Regions from separate parts of the Rhodococcus sp. NPDC059234 genome, predicted to be linked through region 3. Evidence: riboswitches for the same ligand, from Rfam matches in the RefSeq annotation. Region 3 holds a riboswitch; each other region holds the start of a gene.
What was found. A riboswitch is a leader RNA that binds a small molecule or an ion and turns the genes downstream of it on or off. The one in region 3 is predicted to bind cobalamin.
Positions count from the first base shown of each region.

Region 1: it holds a riboswitch for cobalamin, as region 3 does, so the genes downstream of both, metE (5-methyltetrahydropteroyltriglutamate--homocysteine S-methyltransferase) here and ACFXGJ_RS13410 (ABC transporter substrate-binding protein) in region 3, are expected to answer to the same signal.
Region 2: it holds a riboswitch for cobalamin, as region 3 does, so the genes downstream of both, ACFXGJ_RS12310 (magnesium chelatase subunit D family protein) here and ACFXGJ_RS13410 (ABC transporter substrate-binding protein) in region 3, are expected to answer to the same signal.

Region 1 is NZ_JBHZAH010000135.1:2,201-8,630, reverse strand. It holds gene ACFXGJ_RS21460 (hypothetical protein) at 1-166, opposite strand, end outside; gene ACFXGJ_RS21455 (flavin monoamine oxidase family protein) at 244-1,614, opposite strand; gene metE (5-methyltetrahydropteroyltriglutamate--homocysteine S-methyltransferase) at 1,890-4,175, opposite strand; cobalamin riboswitch at 4,324-4,516, opposite strand; gene pgi (glucose-6-phosphate isomerase) at 4,667-6,316, shown strand; gene ACFXGJ_RS21440 (FAD:protein FMN transferase) at 6,323-6,430, opposite strand, start outside.
Region 2 is NZ_JBHZAH010000047.1:1,802-8,231, forward strand. It holds gene ACFXGJ_RS12300 (alpha/beta hydrolase) at 1-687, opposite strand, end outside; gene mqo (malate dehydrogenase (quinone)) at 807-2,351, shown strand; adenosylcobalamin (AdoCbl) riboswitch at 2,434-2,588, shown strand; gene ACFXGJ_RS12310 (magnesium chelatase subunit D family protein) at 2,615-4,555, shown strand; gene cobO (cob(I)yrinic acid a,c-diamide adenosyltransferase) at 4,587-5,207, shown strand; gene ACFXGJ_RS12320 (cobyrinate a,c-diamide synthase) at 5,234-6,430, shown strand, end outside.
Region 3 is NZ_JBHZAH010000054.1:7,447-13,876, forward strand. It holds gene ACFXGJ_RS13395 (TetR/AcrR family transcriptional regulator) at 1-468, shown strand, start outside; gene ACFXGJ_RS13400 (S9 family peptidase) at 547-2,718, opposite strand; gene ACFXGJ_RS13405 (phosphoribosylaminoimidazolesuccinocarboxamide synthase) at 2,756-3,637, opposite strand; cobalamin riboswitch at 3,706-3,890, shown strand; gene ACFXGJ_RS13410 (ABC transporter substrate-binding protein) at 3,921-4,913, shown strand; gene ACFXGJ_RS13415 (FecCD family ABC transporter permease) at 4,910-5,968, shown strand; gene ACFXGJ_RS13420 (ABC transporter ATP-binding protein) at 5,965-6,430, shown strand, end outside.

The sequences.
Region 1 (6,430 bases), on a different contig from region 3:
AAACGACGGCGCCGACAGCGGCACACCCCAACACCAGCAGCACCACGGAACTCTCGGTGGGGGCGGTTCCGCCGCCCATCGCGTGTGCCGCGACACTCACGGCGGCGGAGAGGGAGCCCACGAAGCCGCCGCGCATCCGCGCGGTCGCCGCCTGCCGTGTGCTCACGGGCAGAGACTACAAGGTTCTACTACGACCGTTAGTACCCGGACGGAGCGTTCACACAGAAAACTGTCGGAAGGTGCTCAGGCCGGGAACAGACCGTCGTGCTCGGTCACCTCACGCGCGGCTCGTTCACCGGAGCGGACGGCCCCGTCGACCCAACCGCACATCACCGGTGAACTCTCGGTGCCGGCCCAGTGGATGCGCCCGCAGGGCTCGCGGAGTGCGTGGCCGAACTCCGTCAGCACCCCGGTCGGTGCGTGACTGAGCATGGCGCCGCCGGAATACCGTTCGGCGCTCCAGTTCTGCTCGACGTAGTCGACTGGGGACGCGGCCCTGTGGCCGAATCGCGCGGCGAGCTCACCGAGCACGGACCTGCGGCGCTCGGCCTCGCCGAGCCGTCCCAGGTCCCGGGCGATCGGCCCCTCGACGATGACGCACATGACTCCCGGCGTGGCCGCGTTCGTGCCGGCGTCGATCGTGATGGTGGCCGCGGAGCCCGGCGCCGCGGACTGGCCGGACAGCCCGTCGGCGCGCCAGAACGGTTCGTCGTACACGGCCGCGATCTTGAAGATCGCCCCACTCGGCATCCGCTGATGCAGGAAGGATCGGTCGACGGGCAGCATCGGCTCGTACCGGATCTGGCTCGCGATCGCGAGGGGCACCGCGACGATCACGCGCCGGGCACGAACCGACATGTTCTCGGATCGGATGCTCACCCCACCCGCGTCCTGGTCGATGCGGCGCACCGGCTGCGACAGGTACACCGAGTCGCCGATCTCGGCCGCCATCGGGCGATAGACCGCGCCCATTCCCCCCACCGGCCGCGCGTCCTCCGCCGCGTCCTTGACCCCGAGGACGAAGCTGGGCCCGCCCCCGGATGCCATCTGGTAGAGGACGAACAGCATGGACACCTCGGACGCGGCGGAGGTGTAGCAGCCGGCGATCGCCGTCTCGAGCAGCTCGTGCGCCGGAGTGGACAGGACGTTGTCGTCGAGCCACTTGGCGAGGCTGATCTTGTCCCAGTCGGCGGCCTTCTTCGCCTGCCAGGGCGCGTCGAGGGGGATCGTCTTGCACATCGACCCGAGCTCGAGGAACACCGCGCCGAGGTTCGCCGCGGCCCACGGGCTCATCGTGAGCGGGATGGTTCCCTCGTAGCGGTACTGCTTGCCGCCGACGACCATCATGGCCTCGCCGTCGGTGTACTGCTTGTAGCTCGGCACGCCGAACTCGTCCATCAACGCGTAGATCCGGTCCTGGCCGGGGCCGATCCAGGCGCCGCCGCGGTCGATCCACGACCCGTCGTCGCGCACCTCCGTGAAGGTGCGCCCGCCGAGGCGGTCACGAGCCTCGAGCAGCGCCACCGAATGGCCCGACTGGGTGAGCCGCAGCGCCGCGGTCAGGCCCGCGAAACCCGCGCCCACGACGCAGTAGTCGACGTCGACATCAGCCATGAGAGTCACCCCGAGTCCGACGAGCCCACGCGCGAACTCCACCACCGGACTTCGTCGCATGCGCAGAACCTGCCGGGCGGCGGGGTCGACAAACGCCTCGCATTCATGCGTACCCGCGACGGCCGGCCGGGTCAAGGGCCCGTCCGCGCCAGAGCCGCGACAGCACCGATCCGACTCTGTGGCTGGATGTTTCACGTGAACCGCGACGCAATCCCCGGCCGCCGTACGACGCATCCACCCTCGACACCGGCCGAGGGCGGATGCGCCGGCCGCCACTACAGTTCGGACCGCACCACTTCCGCCGCCGCAACGAGGTTGCGCAGCGAGGACTCGACCTCGGCGATGCCACGGGTCTTGAGGCCGCAGTCCGGGTTCACCCAGAGCCGCTGCGCCGGAACGGCCTTCAGCGCCTCGCGCAGGGACTCGGCGATCTCCTCGATCGCGGGCACCCGCGGAGAGTGGATGTCGTAGACGCCGGGACCGATGCCGAGGTCGAAACCGACGGCGTCGAGGTCGTCGAGAACCTCCATGTGTGAGCGCGCTGCCTCGATCGACGTGACGTCGGCGTCCAGGCCGACGATCGCGTCGATGATCTCGCCGAATTCGGAGTAGCACAGGTGGGTGTGCACCTGCGTGGAATCCGCGACGCCGGAACTGGCGAGGCGGAACGCCGCGACCGACCAGTCGAGATAGACACGCTGGTCGGCGGCGCGCAGGGGCAGCAGCTCCCGCAGCGCAGGCTCGTCGATCTGCACGATCGCCGCCCCGGCGGCCTCCAGGTCGACAGCCTCGTCCCGGATCGCGAGCCCGACCTGACGGGCGGTCTCGGCCAGCGGAATGTCGTCGCGGACGAACGACCACGCCAGGATCGTCACCGGCCCTGTCAACATTCCCTTGACGGGCTTGTCCGTCAGGGACTGCGCGTAGACGGTCCAGTCCACCGTCATCGGCCGGGGCCGGGAGACGTCGCCGAACAGGATCGGCGGGCGCACGCACCGCGAACCGTAGGACTGCACCCAGCCGAACTCGGTCGCCGCGAACCCGTCGAGCTGTTCGGCGAAGTACTGGACCATGTCGTTGCGTTCCGGCTCGCCGTGCACCAGCACGTCCAAACCGAGCTTCTCCTGCAGGACAACCACATCCGCGATCTCTGCGCGCATCCGCGCGACGTACTCCTCGTGATCGATCGCACCGGAGCGCAGTGCGGCACGCGCAACTCGGATCCGGGAGGTCTGCGGGTACGACCCGATGGTCGTGGTCGGCAACAGCGGCAGCTCGAGTCGCTGTTCCTGGAGTCCACGGCGGGTCGCGGCGGGCCCGCGATCTGCGGCGACCGCCGCGAGCCTGTCCCGCACGCCTCGGTTGTGCAGCCGCGGATCGCACCGCCGGCCCGCGGCCGCCGACGCCGAGGCCGCCAGTGCGTCGGCGACGAGCGCCCGGCCCGCGGTGAGTGCCACCGACAGCGCGACCACCTCCCCGACCTTCTCCGCCCCGAACGCCAGCCAGGACCGCAACGCCGGGTCCAGCCGTTCCTCGGGCGCGAGGTCGTACGGCACATGCAACAACGAGCAGGAGGTGGACACGGCCACCGCGCCCGCGGCGCCGTTCAGGGACTCGAGCGTGGCGAGCGCGCGCTCGAGGTCGGCGCGCCAGACGTTGCGTCCGTCCACCACGCCGGCGACCACCAGCTTGTCCGCCAGCGCTGGGGCGGCGGCCAGCAGGTCGGCGGCCGATCCCGCCACCAGATCCACCGCGAGCGCCTCGATGCCGGTGCTCGCCAGCGCCGGCAGCGCAGGGCCGAGATCGCCGAAGTACGACGCGACCAGGATCGCCGGGCGCCCGGACAGCGCCGACAACTGCTCGTAGACCCGACGCGCGATCTCGATCTCGTCCGGCGTCCGATCCGCGACCAGCGCCGGCTCGTCGAGCTGCACCCACGTCGCGCCCGTTTCGGCGAGTCGGCGCAGCAGGTCCGCATAGAGCGGGACCAGCTCGTCGACGCGGTCGAGCAGAACACCCGCCCCGTCGACAGGCTTGGACAGCAGCAGGAAGGTGATCGGGCCGAGAACCACCGGACGCGCTGCGATCCCTAGTGCGAGAGCCTCTTCCAGCTCGCCCACCACCTTCGACGGGTCGAGGGCGAAGTCGACGTCGGGTCCGATCTCCGGCACGAGGTAGTGGTAGTTGGTGTCGAACCACTTGGTCATCTCCAGCGGTAGCACCTCACCGGTTCCGCGGGCTGCGGCGAAGTACCGCTCGAGCTCGTCACCGGCGTCGCGCACCCGCGACGGCAACGCGCCGAGCATCACCGCGGTGTCGAGGACGTGGTCGTAGAACGAGAAGGTGTTGACCGGGATCGAGTCCAGACCGGCGTCGCGGAGTTCCGCCCAGGTCCGGGCGCGCAACTCGCGCGCGACCGCCTCGAGGCCGGCCCGGTCGACCCGCCCGGCCCAGTAGTCCTCGACGGCACGTTTGAGTTCGCGGCGCGGGCCGATGCGGGGCGAACCCAGCACCGTCGACGAGAATCGGATGGCCTGCGGATCAGGTGTTGCAGTGGTCACGAAAGTGCTCCATGGCGTGCGTAGGTGTGGCTGCCACCGGAGGACGGGTACACCTGACGAGGCCCCGGGTCCCCCGCACGAGGGACGCCACGCACTGCCACGCTCAGGCCCACACGCCCAGTCCACGAGGCGGCAAACCGCCGGGCACGGCGTACCCGGCGCAGGCGGCAGGTCTTCGGACTCACGGGCACCGGGTTCTCACCCGACCTACTGGCCGTCGCTTCCCAGGCTGGTGCCCAGTGCTGATGACGGCGGTCGTTCCTGCATACCGCTGCGGGACAGTCCCGGATTCTCACCGGGTTCCCTCTTCGCCCCTCGGACACGCCGAGAAGCTTCGACGCCGCGCCCGACCTTCGGGACTCCTCACGGGCAGGCGCGGCGAACCAACTGCATCCACCAGACTAGCCGTTACGCTTCCTGGTTCGATTCAGCGTTCTCGAGGGCTGGAAGTAGACCCCCGCACCCGATCCGTGACCACTAATGTCGAGTGCATGAGTCTCGACATCTCCGCGACATCGGCCTGGCAGAAGTTGCGCGCGCACCACGATCAGGTCGCCGACCGGCACCTTCGTGAATTCTTCGCCGAAGACCCGGAGCGTGGACGAGAACTCACCGTCACCGCGGGTGACCTGTACATCGACTACAGCAAGCACCGGGTCGACCGCGAGACGCTGCGACTGCTGGTCGAACTGGCCCGCACCGCGGGGGTGGAGGAGCGCCGCGACGCGATGATGCGGGGCGAGCACATCAACTCCTCCGAGGACCGCGCCGTGCTCCACACCGCGTTGCGCCTGCCGGCGGACGCCACGCTGACCGTGGACGGCCAGAACGTCGTCGCCGACGTGCACGAGGTACTCGCCCGGATGGGAGCGTTCACCGACCGCCTCCGGTCCGGCGACTGGCGGGGAGCGACCGGCGAACGGATCGCCACCGTAGTCAACATCGGGATCGGTGGATCCGACCTCGGCCCGGTGATGGCGTACCGGGCGCTGCGGCACTACGCAGACGCCGGCATCGCGGCGCGGTTCGTCTCCAACATCGACCCGGCCGACCTGGTGAGCAAGCTGGCCGGGCTCGACCCGGCGACCACCCTCTTCGTCGTCGCGTCGAAGACGTTCTCGACCCTCGAAACACTCACCAACGCGACCGCAGCGCGGCGCTGGCTCACCGCCGCGCTGGGCGAGGACGCCGTCGCCAAGCACTTCGTCGCCGTGTCCACCCACGCGCAGCGGGTGGCCGACTTCGGGATCGACACCGACAACATGTTCGGCTTCTGGGACTGGGTCGGCGGGCGGTACTCGGTGGACTCCGCGATCGGACTGTCGGTGATGGCGGTGATCGGCAAGGAGGCGTTCGCGGAGTTCCTCGCCGGTTTCCACACCATCGACCGGCACTTCGCCGAGACGCCGCTCGAACGCAACGCGCCCGCCCTGCTCGGCCTGATCGGCGTCTGGTACTCGAGCTTCTTCGACGCGGATTCGCGTGCGGTGCTGCCCTATTCGAACGACCTCGGCCGGTTCGCGGCGTACCTGCAGCAGCTGACCATGGAGTCGAACGGCAAGTCGGTGCGATGCGACGGATCCCCGGTGAGCTCACCGACCGGCGAGATCTTCTGGGGCGAGCCCGGCACCAACGGCCAACACGCCTTCTACCAACTGCTGCACCAGGGCACCCGACTGGCGCCGGCCGACTTCATCGGATTCGCCGAGCCCACCGACGACCTGCCGACCGTCGACGGCACCGGCAGCATGCACGACATCCTCATGAGCAACCTGTTCGCGCAGACCAAGGTGCTGGCCTTCGGCAAGACCGCCGAGGAGATCGCGGCCGAGGGCACCGAGCCGGAACTGGTGCCGCACAAGGTGATGCCCGGAAACCGGCCGTCGACGACCATCCTCGCGCCGAAGATCACCCCGTCGGTGCTCGGCCAGCTGATCGCACTCTACGAGCATCAGGTCTTCGTCGAGGGCGTGGTGTTCGGCATCGACTCCTTCGACCAGTGGGGCGTCGAACTCGGCAAGGTGCAGGCCCTCGAACTCGAACCGGTGCTCACCGATGCCAGAGCACCTGCCCGACAGGATGATTCGTCGACCGACACGCTGGTGCGCTGGTACCGGAGCCGGCGCGGCCGGGCGGTCTGAGACCGCTCACGCGACGTGCCCGTGGGGGCACAGATTCAGCCACGCGTCGGTCGTGCGCACGCTCCCACGGCGATAGGCGACCCGGGCCGCCAGGTCGTTCTCGGTGAGCCACCG
Region 2 (6,430 bases), on a different contig from region 3:
GAGGTCGTAGTCCCACTCGCCGCCGTGGTCGCGGTGCAGGGTCCGGCCGTACACGTCGGCGGGCGGCTGCTTGATGACCAGCTTTTCCTTCACCCGGCCGACCGCGTCGACCGCCACCGTGCCGACACTGCGCAGGTACGACGGGCCCTGCAGGTCGAACCACGGGCTGTTGAGGATCAGGCCTCGCACGCCCGCGCCGGCACTGCCGCCGGGCCGCGCGTTCAGGCGGTCGAGCCACAGCGGCAGGATCAGCCCGCCGGTGGAGTGCGCGGTCAGCAGCACGGAACCCTCGCCCGGGCCCCAGCTCGTTCCGCCGGCTCCACTCGGCCCGCCGCCGACGTCCTCGCGGACGATGGTCAGGGCGCGATCGAGCTCCGCGTCGTAGAAAGAGAGATCGGTCACGAAATGCGGCGTCTGGCCGGCCCGCAGGGACCGGCCGCACTTGCGCAGGTCCAGCGCGTAGAACGCGTAGCCCTGCTCGTGGAAGTGCTCCGCGAGATGCTTCTGGAAGAAGTAGTCGGTGAATCCGTGCACGTAGAGCACGGCGCGACGGGTGCCGGGGGCGTGCTCCGGGCGGTATCGGACCAGGGTAGCCAGGACGTCGCCCTCGCCGTCCGGATCCGTCCCGAGCGGGATCGTCAGCTGCTCATATCCGTCACCAAGAAGGTCCGGTGCCCATGTAGTCACAGATCACAACAGTAATGTGCGGGAAACCTCCCCGCAGGGGGGCACAATTGGGTGAGGTTAACGGCCCATATACGCCCGGGTAACCTGTCGGCTGCAGTCGGTGTGACTGCCCACTGCCAATGGACAAGGAAGTCGATTCTCCAGTGTCAGACAACAACGCGGTACAGGCCAAGACCGATGTCGTGCTCGTCGGTGCGGGCATCATGAGCGCCACCCTCGGTGCTCTCCTTCGTGAGCTGCAGCCGGACTGGTCGATCAGCGTGTTCGAGCGGCTCGACGCCGCCGCCGCGGAGAGCAGCGACCCGTGGAACAACGCGGGCACCGGGCACTCGGCACTGTGCGAGCTCAACTACACCCCGGAGAACTCCGACGGCTCCGTCGACATCGCCAAAGCGATCAACGTCAACGAGCAGTTCCAGGTCTCGCGGCAGTTCTGGGCGCACGCGGTCGAGAAGGGCATCCTCACCGAGCCCCGCGAGTTCATCAACCCGATCCCGCACGTGAGCTTCGTGCACGGCGCGGACAACGTGAAGTACCTGCGGGCGCGTTACGACGCCCTCGCCGGCCACCCGCTGTTCGCCGGCATGGAGTACACCGAGCGCCCGGAGGAGTTCGCCCGCCGCCTGCCGCTGATGGCCAAGGGGCGCGACTTCTCCGACCCCGTCGCACTGAACTGGACCGACGGCGGCACCGACGTCGACTTCGGCGCGCTCACCAAGCAGCTGCTCGGCCACGTCGGCGCCTCCGGCGGTCTCGTGTATTTCGGCCACGAGGTCACCGACATCTCGAAGCAGTCCGACGGCACCTGGGACGTCAAGGTCCACAACCGTCGCACCGGCGCCCGCCGGAAGGTCAACGCGAAGTTCGTGTTCGTCGGCGCCGGCGGCGGCGCGCTGCACCTGCTGCAGAAGTCCGGCATCGCCGAGGCCAAGGGCTTCGGCGGGTTCCCGGTCAGCGGCGCGTTCCTGCGCTGCACCAACCCCGAACTGATCGCCCAGCACCGCGCGAAGGTGTACGGCAAGGCGGCCGTCGGTGCCCCGCCGATGTCGGTGCCGCACCTGGACACCCGCGTCATCGGCGGCAAGCCCGGACTTCTGTTCGGCCCCTACGCCGGCTGGTCGCCGAAGTTCCTCAAGGAGGGTCGGGTCACCGACCTGCCCGGTTCGGTCAAGCCGAACAACTTGCTGTCCATGCTCGGCGTCGGTGTCTCCGAGCTCGGCCTGGTGAAGTACCTGGTCAGTGAGCTGACGAAGTCGGAGGCCGGCCGCATCGAGACCCTGCGCGAGTTCGTCCCGCAGGCGCTCGGCAAGGACTGGGAGCTCATCACGGCCGGGCAGCGCGTCCAGGTGATCCGCCGGGCCAAGGGCAAGGGCGGTGTCCTCGAGTTCGGCACCGCGGTGGTCAGCGCCGCGGACGGCAGCATCGCCGGCCTGCTCGGCGCCTCGCCGGGCGCCTCGACCGCGGTCCCGGCAATGCTCGACGTGATGCAGCGTTGCTTCGGCGAGCAGTACAAGGCCTGGGAGCCGCAGCTCAAGCAGATGGTGCCCTCCCTCGGGGTCAAGCTCTCCGACAACGAGTCCCTCTTCCGCGAGGTGTGGGACTGGTCCAACCGGGTGCTGCAGCTCGAATCCGCGGACGCGGTCGCCACCGCGGCCGCCGTCTGACCCAGCACAGGTACCGAACCGCCGCCGTCATCGCGCCCACCGGGCGCGGTGGCGGCGGCCGTCGTTGCGCCCGATAGAGTCACCTCGAACAATGTCCCTGCCGCGGGGAAGTCCTGTGCAAGTCAGGCACGGTCCCGCCACTGTGACGGTCACCCGACCCGGTCGGGAGCCGGAGTCAGATCGCCGCGGTAGAGGATCGACTCCGACCCTCGGCGCGGACACCGGGGAGTGAAGGGAATTGCACCGTGGCACAGCTGAGTTCGATGACGCAGACCGGTCCGGAACCGGGATTCCCGTTCAGCGCGATCGTCGGCCAGGACCAGCTGCGGCTCGCGCTGACGCTGTGTGCGGTCCATCCCGGCATCGGTGGGGTGCTGGTGCGCGGCGAGAAGGGCACCGCCAAGTCCACCGTGGTCCGCGGCCTCGCCGCGCTGCTGCCGCCGGTGTCCGGCGACGACGGGGCACGGCCCGCGCGGCTGGTCGAACTGCCGGTCGGCGCCACCGAGGACCGCGTGGTCGGGTCGCTGGACCTGGAGAAGGTCCTGCGCGACGGCGAGCGGGCGTTCCAGCCGGGACTGCTGGCCGCCGCGCACGAGGGCGTGCTCTACGTCGACGAGGTGAACCTGCTGCACGACCACCTGGTCGACGTGCTGCTCGACGCCGCCGCGATGGGTCGCGTGCACATCGAGCGCGACGGCGTCTCGCACTCGCACCCGGCCCGGTTCGTGCTGGTCGGGACCATGAACCCCGAGGAGGGTGAACTGCGCCCGCAGCTGCTCGACCGGTTCGGGCTGGCCGTCGACGTCGCCGCCTCGCGCGAGGTGGACACCCGCATGCAGGTGGTGCGCCGCCGGCTCGACTTCGAGTCCGACCCCGCCGCCTTCGCCGCCCGGTACGCCGATCAGGACCTCGCCCTGGCCCAGCGGATCGCGGCCGCGCGCCGGGCCCTCGCCGGCATCGAGCTCAGCGACACCGAACTGCGCCGGATCGCGGCCCTGTGCGCCTCCTTCGACGTCGACGGCATGCGGGCCGACCTGGTGCTCGCCCGCACCGCCACCGCGCACGCCGCGTGGCGGGGCGCGACGGCCGTCACCGAGGAGGACGTCCGGGTGGCCGCCGAGCTGACCCTGCCGCACCGGCGTCGCCGTGACCCGTTCGACGAGCCGGGCCTGGACCCGCAGCAGCTCGACGACGCGATGCGCGACGCCGCAGAGCAGGCCGAACGCGACCCGGAACCGGACCCCGATCCGGACGGACCCGACGGCGGTGGCGCCCCGGAACCCGACGGGGGCGACGCCGGTGAGCCCTCCGCTGGGCCCGCCGACCCGGAAGGGTCGCCGGAGGAGCGAGAAGCGCCCGCGCCCGGGCGTGCGCCCGACCGGCCGGCCGCCGCGCCGTCGGCACAGTTCAAGACCCGACTGCTGACGATTCCCGGTGTCGGGGAGGGCGCGCCCGGTCGCCGGTCGCGGTCCCGCTCGCAGCAGGGCCGCGTGGTGCGCTCGACGGTGGAGCCCGGTCGCGGCCTGCACCTGGTCGGCACGCTCTTCGCCGCCGCCGAACACCAGGTCGCGCGGGGGCGCACCGAAGGGCCGATGGTGTTGGCGCCCACAGACATTCGTGGTGCGCTGCGTGAGGGCCGGGAGGGCAACCTGGTGGTGTTCGTGGTCGACGCGTCGGGTTCGATGGCGGCGCGTGACCGGCTCTCCGCCGTCACCGGCGCGGTGATCTCGCTGCTGCGCGACGCTTACCAGCGCCGGGACAAGGTCGCCGTGATCACCGTGCGGGGGACCGCGGCGGAACTGGTGCTGCCGCCGACCTCGTCGGTGGACGTGGCGGTGCGCCGACTGCGGTCGCTGCGCACCGGCGGCAGGACCCCGCTCGCGCAGGGCTTCCTCGAGGCCCGTCGGGTGGTGCTCCGCGAGAAGGTCCGGGACCCGCAGCGCCGCGCGATGGTCGTCGCGCTGACCGACGGACGGGCCACCGGCGGAACCGATCCGGTGCACCGCGCCCGGGTCGCCGCCGGCCTGCTCGCCGACGCGTCCGTGGCGTCGGTGGTCGTCGACTGCGAGTCCGGCATGGTCCGGCTCGGCCTGGCCCGCGAGCTCGCCAGCGCGATGCGCGGCGCGTACGTCCGGATCGACGAGCTGTCCGCGGAGCGGGTCGCGGGTGTGGTCCGGGCAGGCGCCGCGGCATTCGCGGCCTAGATCGTCAACGCGCCAGAGAAGGAGTTGCACTGTGCCCAAGGGAGTTCCGCTTCCCGAGTCCGTCCCCGACGACGGGTTGACCACCCGTCAGCGTCGCAACGCCCCGGTCCTCGCCGTGCACACCGGCGCCGGAAAGGGGAAGTCGACGGCCGCGTTCGGAATGGCGTTGCGCGCCTGGAACCAGGGCTTCGACATCGGGGTGTTCCAGTTCGTCAAGTCCGCCAAGTGGAAGGTCGGCGAGGAGTCGGCGTTCCGCGCGCTCGGTGAGCTGCACGAGTCGACCGGAGTCGGCGGACCCGTGCAGTGGCACAAGATGGGCGAGGGCTGGTCCTGGACCCGCAAGAAGGGCGAGGACGAGGATCACGCGCGGGTCGCCCTGGACGGGTGGCGCGAGGTGGCCCGCCGAATCGCCAACGAGGAACACAAGTTCTACGTGCTCGACGAGTTCACCTACCCGCTCAAGTGGGGCTGGGTCGACGTCGACGAGGTGGTGCAGACCCTGCGCGAGCGGCCCGGCAACCAGCACGTGGTGATCACCGGTCGCGACGCCCCGCAGGCCCTGATCGAGGCCGCCGACCTCGTCACCGAGATGACCAAGGTCAAGCACCCGATGGACGCCGGACGCAAGGGGCAGCGGGGCATCGAGTGGTGATGGAGCCGAGCGGAGCGACGAGGAATGTGACAGGGGGGTCGGTTCCCGCCGTAGTCATCGCGGCGCCCGCCTCGGGTAGCGGAAAGACCACGGTCGCAACGGGTCTCATCGGCGCGCTGAGGGCGGCGGGTGACCGCGTGGCGCCGTTCAAGGTCGGGCCGGACTACATCGACCCCGGCTACCACGGCCTCGCCGCCGGCCGCGTCGGCCGCAACCTCGACCCCGTCCTGGTCGGCGCCGACCGGATCGGGCCACTGTTCCGACACGGCTCCGCCGGCTGCGACATCGCCGTCGTCGAGGGCGTGATGGGCCTGTTCGACGGCAAGATCGCGGACCCCGCGCCCGAGGGCGCCGCGGAGGGCTCCACCGCCCAGGTCGCGGGCCTGCTCGGGGCCCCGGTGGTGCTCGTCGTCGACGCCCGGGGCCACAGCCAGTCCCTCGCCGCGGTCCTGCACGGATTCGCCACCTTCGACTCCGGTGTCCGCATCGGCGGGGTGATCCTCAACCGGGTCGGCAGCGCCCGGCACGAGCAGGTGCTGCGCCAGGCCTGCGACCGGGTCGGCGTCCCGGTGCTCGGTGTGGTCCCGCGGCTCGCGGAACTGGCCGTCCCGTCGCGGCATCTCGGCCTGATCACCGCCGTCGAACACGGCGGCGCGGCGACCGCCGCGGTGGACTCGATGACCGAGCTGATCGCCACCCACGTCGACCTGGGTGCGGTGCGCTCGCTGGCCCGCTCGGCGGTGACCGCGCCCGCCTGGGACCCGAGTGCCGAGGTGGGCGAGCCGGTCCCGGGCGGCCCGGTGGTCGCGGTCGCGGGCGGAGCGGCCTTCACGTTCGGCTACGCCGAGCACCGCGAACTGCTCGAGGCCGCGGGTGCGCGGGTGCACGTGTTCGATCCGGCCGTCGACCAGCTGCCGGAGGGCGTCGCGGCGCTGGTGCTGCCGGGCGGCTTCCCCGAGGAGCACGCCGCGGACCTGGCCGCGAACACCCCCCTGCTGACCACGGTGCGCGAGCTCGCGCGGCGCGGGATGCCGATTCACGCGGAATGCGCGGGCCTGCTGTACCTCTCGCGGCGGCTGGACGGACACCCGATGGCGGGGGTGATCGGCGTGGACGCATCCTTCGGCAGCGCCCTGACCCTCGGCTACCGGGAGGCGGTCGCGCTGGGGGAGTCGGTGTTGTTCGAGCCCGGCCAGCGGGTGGTCGGCCACGAGTTCCACCGC
Region 3 (6,430 bases):
CGGGCCGGCGTCGGGAAGCCGGCCCTGTACCGGCGCTGGCCCTCGAAGACGCATCTGGTGTTCGAGGCGATCTTCGGCTGGGTGGACGACGCCACCCCCGTCGCCGACGCCGCCGACCCGGCGGAGTGGATCCGGCGGTCGTGCGCCTACTCGCTCGAACTGTTCGGCCGGCCCGAGGTCAAGGCCGCGCTGCCGGGCCTGCTGGCGGCGTTCCGGGATCGCGAGGACCTGCTGACCACCCTGTGGACGGACTTCGGCGGCCCGGGGATCGGCATGCTCGCCGACACCCTGGCACGCGACGGCACCGGGGACGGCGCGGCCCTGGACGCGCAGGCCACCATGCTGTTCATCGTCGGCGGCGCCATGATGCTGCGACTGCTGATCGCGGACGAGGACGCGGCCGGCCTCGCCAGCCGGATGCCCGGAATCCTCACGGGCGGTGTGGCGGGCCCGCCGCCGGCGGACTAGAAATGCGGCTTCGCCGCAGTGGTGCGCTTACGGAGTCCAGGGGCTCCGTTTCCACTCCACTGCGGCGAAGCCGCATGCTCACGCGCCGACGGTGTCGAGCACCCAGGCGTACTCGAACGCGACCTCTTTCCACTTCTCGTACCGGCCGCTGACGCCGCCGTGCCCGGCGCTCATCTCGGTCTTGAGCAGCAGCGGCGCGTCGCCGGTCTTCGTGGCGCGCAACGCCGCGACCCACTTGGCCGGCTCGACGTACAGCACCCGGGTGTCGTTGATGCTGGTGATCGCGAGGATCGCCGGGTAGTCCTGGGCCGTGACGTTCTCGTACGGGCTGTAGGACTTCATGTACTCGTAGACGTCCTTGTCCGCCAACGGGTTTCCCCACTCGTCCCACTCGATGACGGTCAGCGGCAGGGACGGGTCGAGGATCGAGGTCAGCGGGTCCACGAACGGCACGTTGGCGAGGATCCCCCCGAACAGTTCCGGCGCCATGTTGGCCACCGCACCCATCAGCAGGCCGCCGGCACTGCCACCGTCGGCGACCATCTGGGCGGGCGTGGTGCGGCCCGTGTCCACGAGATGCCGTGCGCAGGCGACGAAGTCGGTGAAGGTGTTCTTCTTCGCCAGCATCTTCCCGTTGTCGTACCAGTGCCTGCCCATCTCACCGCCGCCGCGCACGTGCGCGACGACGAACACCATGCCGCGATCGAGCAGCGAGAGCCGTGCCACCGAGAACCCTGGGTCCATGCTGGACTCGTAGGAGCCGTAGCCGTACAGCAGCAGCGGCGCCGGCCCGGCCGCGGGTACATCCCCCGTCACTGCGCTCGCCCCGGCGTCGCTGCGGCGCTTGACGATCGAGATGGGGATCTGGGTGCCGTCCGCCGCGGTCGCCCAGTCCCGGTGCTGCTCGTAGTCCGCGGGATCGTAGCCGCCGAGCACCGGCTGCGCCTTGCGCAGCAGCAGGGCGCCGGTGGCCACGTCGTAGTCGTAGACGCGGCTCGGGGTGATGAACGAGGTGAATCCCAGCCGGAGCAGCGGTCCCGACCACTCGGGGTTGCTGCCGACGCCGACGGAGTACAGCTCCTCGCCGAACTCGAGCTCGTGCAGATCGCCGTAGCCCTCGGCGCGCAGCGGCCACACCGCCACCCGGGTCAGCGCCTCCCGGCGATAGCTCAGCACCAGGTGCCCGGCGAACGCCTCGACCTCCTCGAGGCGCACGTCCGCGCGGTGCGCGAGCAGGGTGCGCTGATCGGTCGGGTCGGCGACCGGGGCGTCGACCAGGGTGAAGTTGTCCGCCTTGGCCCCGTCGACGTCGCCGTTGTGCAGGATCAGGAAGCGGTCCTCGCCCGCGACGACCGCGTGCTCGACGCTGTACTCGACGCCGTCCACCCGCGGCAGCACCACTCGGAACTCGCCCTCGGGGTCGTCCGACTCGAGGCACAGGATCTCGGAGGTGATCTTCGATCCGATCCAGATCATCAGGTACTTCTCGCTGCGGGTGGATCCGAAGCCCACCCAGAACCGCTCGTCCGGCTCGTGGAAGACCAACACGTCGTCGGTCTGCGCGGTACCGAGCCGGTGCCGCCACACCGTGTCGGGGCGCCAGGCCTCGTCCACGGTCATGTAGAAGACGTGCTGGTTGTCCACCGACCAGGTCGCGCCCGGGGCGGTGCCGGGGATCACGTCGGGCAGCTCGTCGCCGGTGACCAGGTCCTTGAACCGCAGGGTGTACCGCTCGTCGCCCGCGGTGTCGACGGAGTAGGCGAGCAGGGTGCCGTCGAGGGTGACGGAGAACGCGCCGAGCGAGAAGAAGTCGTGCCCCTGCGCGAGCTCGTTGGCGTCGAGCAGCACCTGCTCGCCCGCGATCTCTGTGTCGGCGGACAGCTCGGGCGGGGTCCAGTCGTCCTGGCCCGCGATCGGGCAGCGGCACTGCACGCCGTACTGCTTGCCCTCGTAGCTGCGCGAGTAGTACCACCACCGTCCCATCCGGGACGGCACCGACAGGTCGGTCTCCTGGGTGCGCGACTTGATCTCCTGGAAGATCGACTCCCGCAGCGACGCGAGGTGCGCGGTCCGCGCCTCGGTGTACGCGTTCTCCGCCTCCAGGTGGGCGACCACCTCCGGGTCGTCCTTGACCCGCAACCACTCGTAGTTGTCGACGAAGGTGTCGCCGTGGTGGGTGCGCTCGTGCGGGACCTTCTTCGCGACCGGCGCGACCGCCGTGGCGGGGACCGGGGTGACAGGCGAACTCATGCCGCCACCCTATGCGCACCCCGGCCCCGCGTGGCGGCTACACCCAGTCGGCGAAGGACAACCCGGAGATCCGCTCGTAGGCCTCGATGTACCTGCTGCGGGTCGCCTCGACGATCTCCGGCGGCAGCGGCGGCGGCGGCGTGTCCGAGGCCCGGTCCCAGCCCGACTCGGGCCCGGTCAGCCAGTTCCGGACGAACTGCTTGTCGAAGCTCGGCTGCACCCGGCCCGGCTCGTAGCCGTCGGCGGGCCAGTACCGAGACGAGTCGGGGGTGAGCACCTCGTCAGCGAGCACCAGGTTGCCCTGGGCGTCGAGGCCGAACTCGAACTTGGTGTCGGCCAGGATGATTCCCCGGTCCGCGGCGAAGCTGGCGGCCCGGAAGTAGATGTCGAGAGTGTCCTCGCGCAGCTTGACCGCCAGGTCCGTGCCGAGCTGGTCCACGACCGTCGCGAAGTCCACGTTCTCGTCGTGGTCGCCCAGCGCGGCCTTGGTCGCGGGGGTGAAGATCGGGTCCGGCAGCTTGCTGGCCTCGACCAGCCCGGCGGGCAGCTCGACGCCGCACACCGCGCCGGTGCGCTGGTAGTCCGACAGTCCCGACCCGGTGAGGTAGCCGCGGGCCACGCACTCGACGGGCACCATGTCGAGCTTCTTGACCACCAGCGCGCGGCCGAGCACCTCCTCGGGGATGCGCTCGTCGTCGGGCGCGCCCGCGAGGTGGTTGTGCCCGCCGAGTTCCTCGAAGAAGAAGACGCTCATCGCGGTGAGCACGCGTCCCTTGTCGGGGATCGGCGTGCTGAGGATGTGGTCGTAGGCGGAGATCCGGTCGCTGGCGACGAGCAGCAGGTGCTCGTCGTCGACCGTGTAGAGGTCACGGACCTTGCCGCCGGCCAGGTGGGCGTAGTCGGAGAGTGAGGGGCGCACGCGGCCAACCCTATCGGGTCACTCCCCCGGGCACTCGTGGGCGACCGCCCACCGCAGGCGTTGGTCTATCCTGCAACCGTTGTCGCGGTGTTCGGGAAGTCCGGTGCGAAACCGGCGCGGTACTCGCCACTGTGAGCAGGTACGTCGACTACCCGGGGTTCGGCCCCAGCCACTGGACGTTCGAGTCCGGGAAGGCGTGGTCGGCGGCTGACCCTGCCGAGCCAGGAGACCGGCCGTGACGCATACCTGCACGTTTTCCACGAGTCATGGAAGGCGGGTCGCTTTGCGTACCCTTTTCTCCCCCCGAGTCCTCGGCGCGGTAGCGGCGTCGACCGTCACGGCGTTCGCGGTGGCCGCGTGCGGCGCGTCCACCAGCCCCTCCGACACCGATGCAGCCGCGACGGTGTCGCTGCAGAACTGCGGGCGCGCGGTCACCCTGCACGGGCCTGCCGACCGCGCCGTCACCCTCAACCAGGGCGCCACCGAGACCGCGCTCTCGATCGGCGCGCAGGGCCGGATGGCCGGTACCGCCTACCTCGACGACGCCGTCGCGCCGCAGTGGCAGGCCGCCTACGCGCAGGTCCCGGTGCTCGACAAGAAGGACTACCCGAGCCGGGAGGCGCTGCTCGAGGCGAAGCCCGACCTGGTGACGGCGTCGTACTCGAGCGCGTTCGACGACAAGGCCGTCGGCTCGCAGGAGTCGTTCGACGAGCTCGGCATCGCCACCTACGTCTCGCCGTTCGGTTGCAAGGACAAGTCGAAGCGGCCCCCGGTCACCTGGGATTCGATCGCGACGGAGATCACCGACTACGGCACCCTGTTCGGCCGCGAGGGCGAGGCCGACGCGGTGGTCGCCCGGATGCGCGAGACGCTCGCGGGCGTCGAGTCGCACGCACCGGCACGGGGCAAGACGATCCTCTGGTACGACAGCAACACCACCACGCCCTACGTCGGAGGCAAGGCCGGCGGCCCGCAGCTGATCATCGACGCGGTCGGCGGCACGAACGTCTTCGCCGCGACCGACGCGGCCTGGGCCGACGGCAGCTGGGAGACGGTACTGGCCGCGAACCCGGACGTCATCGTGCTCGCGGACGCCTCGTGGGACACCGCCGAGGAGAAGAAGAACTACCTCCGCAACGATCCCGCGTTGCGAGACCTGAAGGCCGTGCGTGACAACGCCTTCGTCGTGGTGCCGTTCTCGGCGAGCACGCCCGGACCGCGGCTGATCGAGGGCGCGGCACTGGTCGCCGAGCAAGTGGGCGGCGGCCACGCATGAGCGTGCGGACCCGGGTGCCCGCCCGGGTTGCCGCGACGACGGCCACCGGATGGACGGCGCTCCTGTCCGTGCTGCTCGTCGTCAGCTGCGCGGCCGGGGTCGTGATCGGTGCGGCCGACCTGTCGATCGGCACGGTGGTCGAAGCGATCGCCGGACGCCTCGGCATCGGGACGGGAACCGACCTGCTGACCACGCACATCGTCGTCGACCTCCGGATGCCACGGGTGCTGGCGGCCGCGGCGATCGGCGCGGGCCTGGCCCTGTGTGGGGCGGTGTTGCAGTCGCTCACCGGCAACCCGCTGGCCGACCCGTACCTGCTCGGCATGTCCGGGGGCGCGTCGCTGGGCGCGGTCATTGCACTCACCACCGGGGTGAGTACGTTGGGCGCCTTCGGTTTCGGCGCGGTCGCCTCCGCCGCCTTCCTCGGCGCCCTCGGCAGCCTGCTGCTGGTGTTCGTGATCGCGACGTCGCGGTCCGGCGCGCTGCTACCCGGGCGACTGGTTCTCGCCGGGATCGCGGTGGGTCAGTTCACCGCTGCCCTCACGTCGGCGCTCGTGCTGCTCGGCGACCGGGACGCCGCGCACCGCGTCCTGACGTGGACGCTCGGCTCGGTCGCCGGAGTGCGCTGGTCGGGGCTGGTCGGCATCCTGATCGTCCTCACTGTGACCACCGCGATCGTGCTCGCCCACAGCCGGGTGCTGGACTCGTTCGCCTTCGGGGAACGTGCCGCCGCGAGCCTGGGCACCCACGTCGAACGCTCCCGGTGGGTGCTGTACGCGGCGGCGTCGCTGTGCACGGCGGCGCTGGTCGCGCAGGCCGGGGTGATCGGGTTCGTCGGACTCGTGGTGCCGCACGCGGCCCGGATGCTGGTCGGACCGCTGCACGCGCGCCTGCTCCCCGTCGTGGCCCTGCTGGGCGCGCTGCTGCTGGTGTGGGCCGACGTCGTCGCGCGCAGTGTGCTGCCGGGGCGCGAACTACCGATCAGCATCGTCACCGCCGTCGTGGGGGTTCCTGCGTTCGTGTGGCTGCTCCGCAGACGGGGGGCCCGGACGTGAGCCATCACTCGCCGGAGATCCGGGTCGAGGCGGTGACCTGGTCGCAGGGCGGCGCGACGATCCTCGACGCCGTGACGTGCGTGGCGCCGGCCGGACGCGTCACCGGGTTGATCGGCCCGAACGGCTCCGGCAAGACGTCGTTGCTCTCGGCGATCGCCCGGCTCGTGCGCCCCGACAGCGGCCGCGTCGTGATCGACGACAGACCGGCGACCGAGATGCACCGACGCGACTTCGCGCGGACCGTCGCACTGGTGGAACAACATTCGGCGACCGAACTGGATCTGACGGTCGAGCAGGTCGTCGAGCTCGGCGTGATCCCGCGTCGAGGCGGCTGGGCCCGGCCGGCCGCCGTCGGCGCGGCGAGCGCGGTCTCCGAGAGCCTCGCGATGGCGGGGATTCCCGAACTACGACACCGGTTGTGGCAGAGCCTGTCCGGCGGGGAGAAGCAGAAGACGCAGCTCG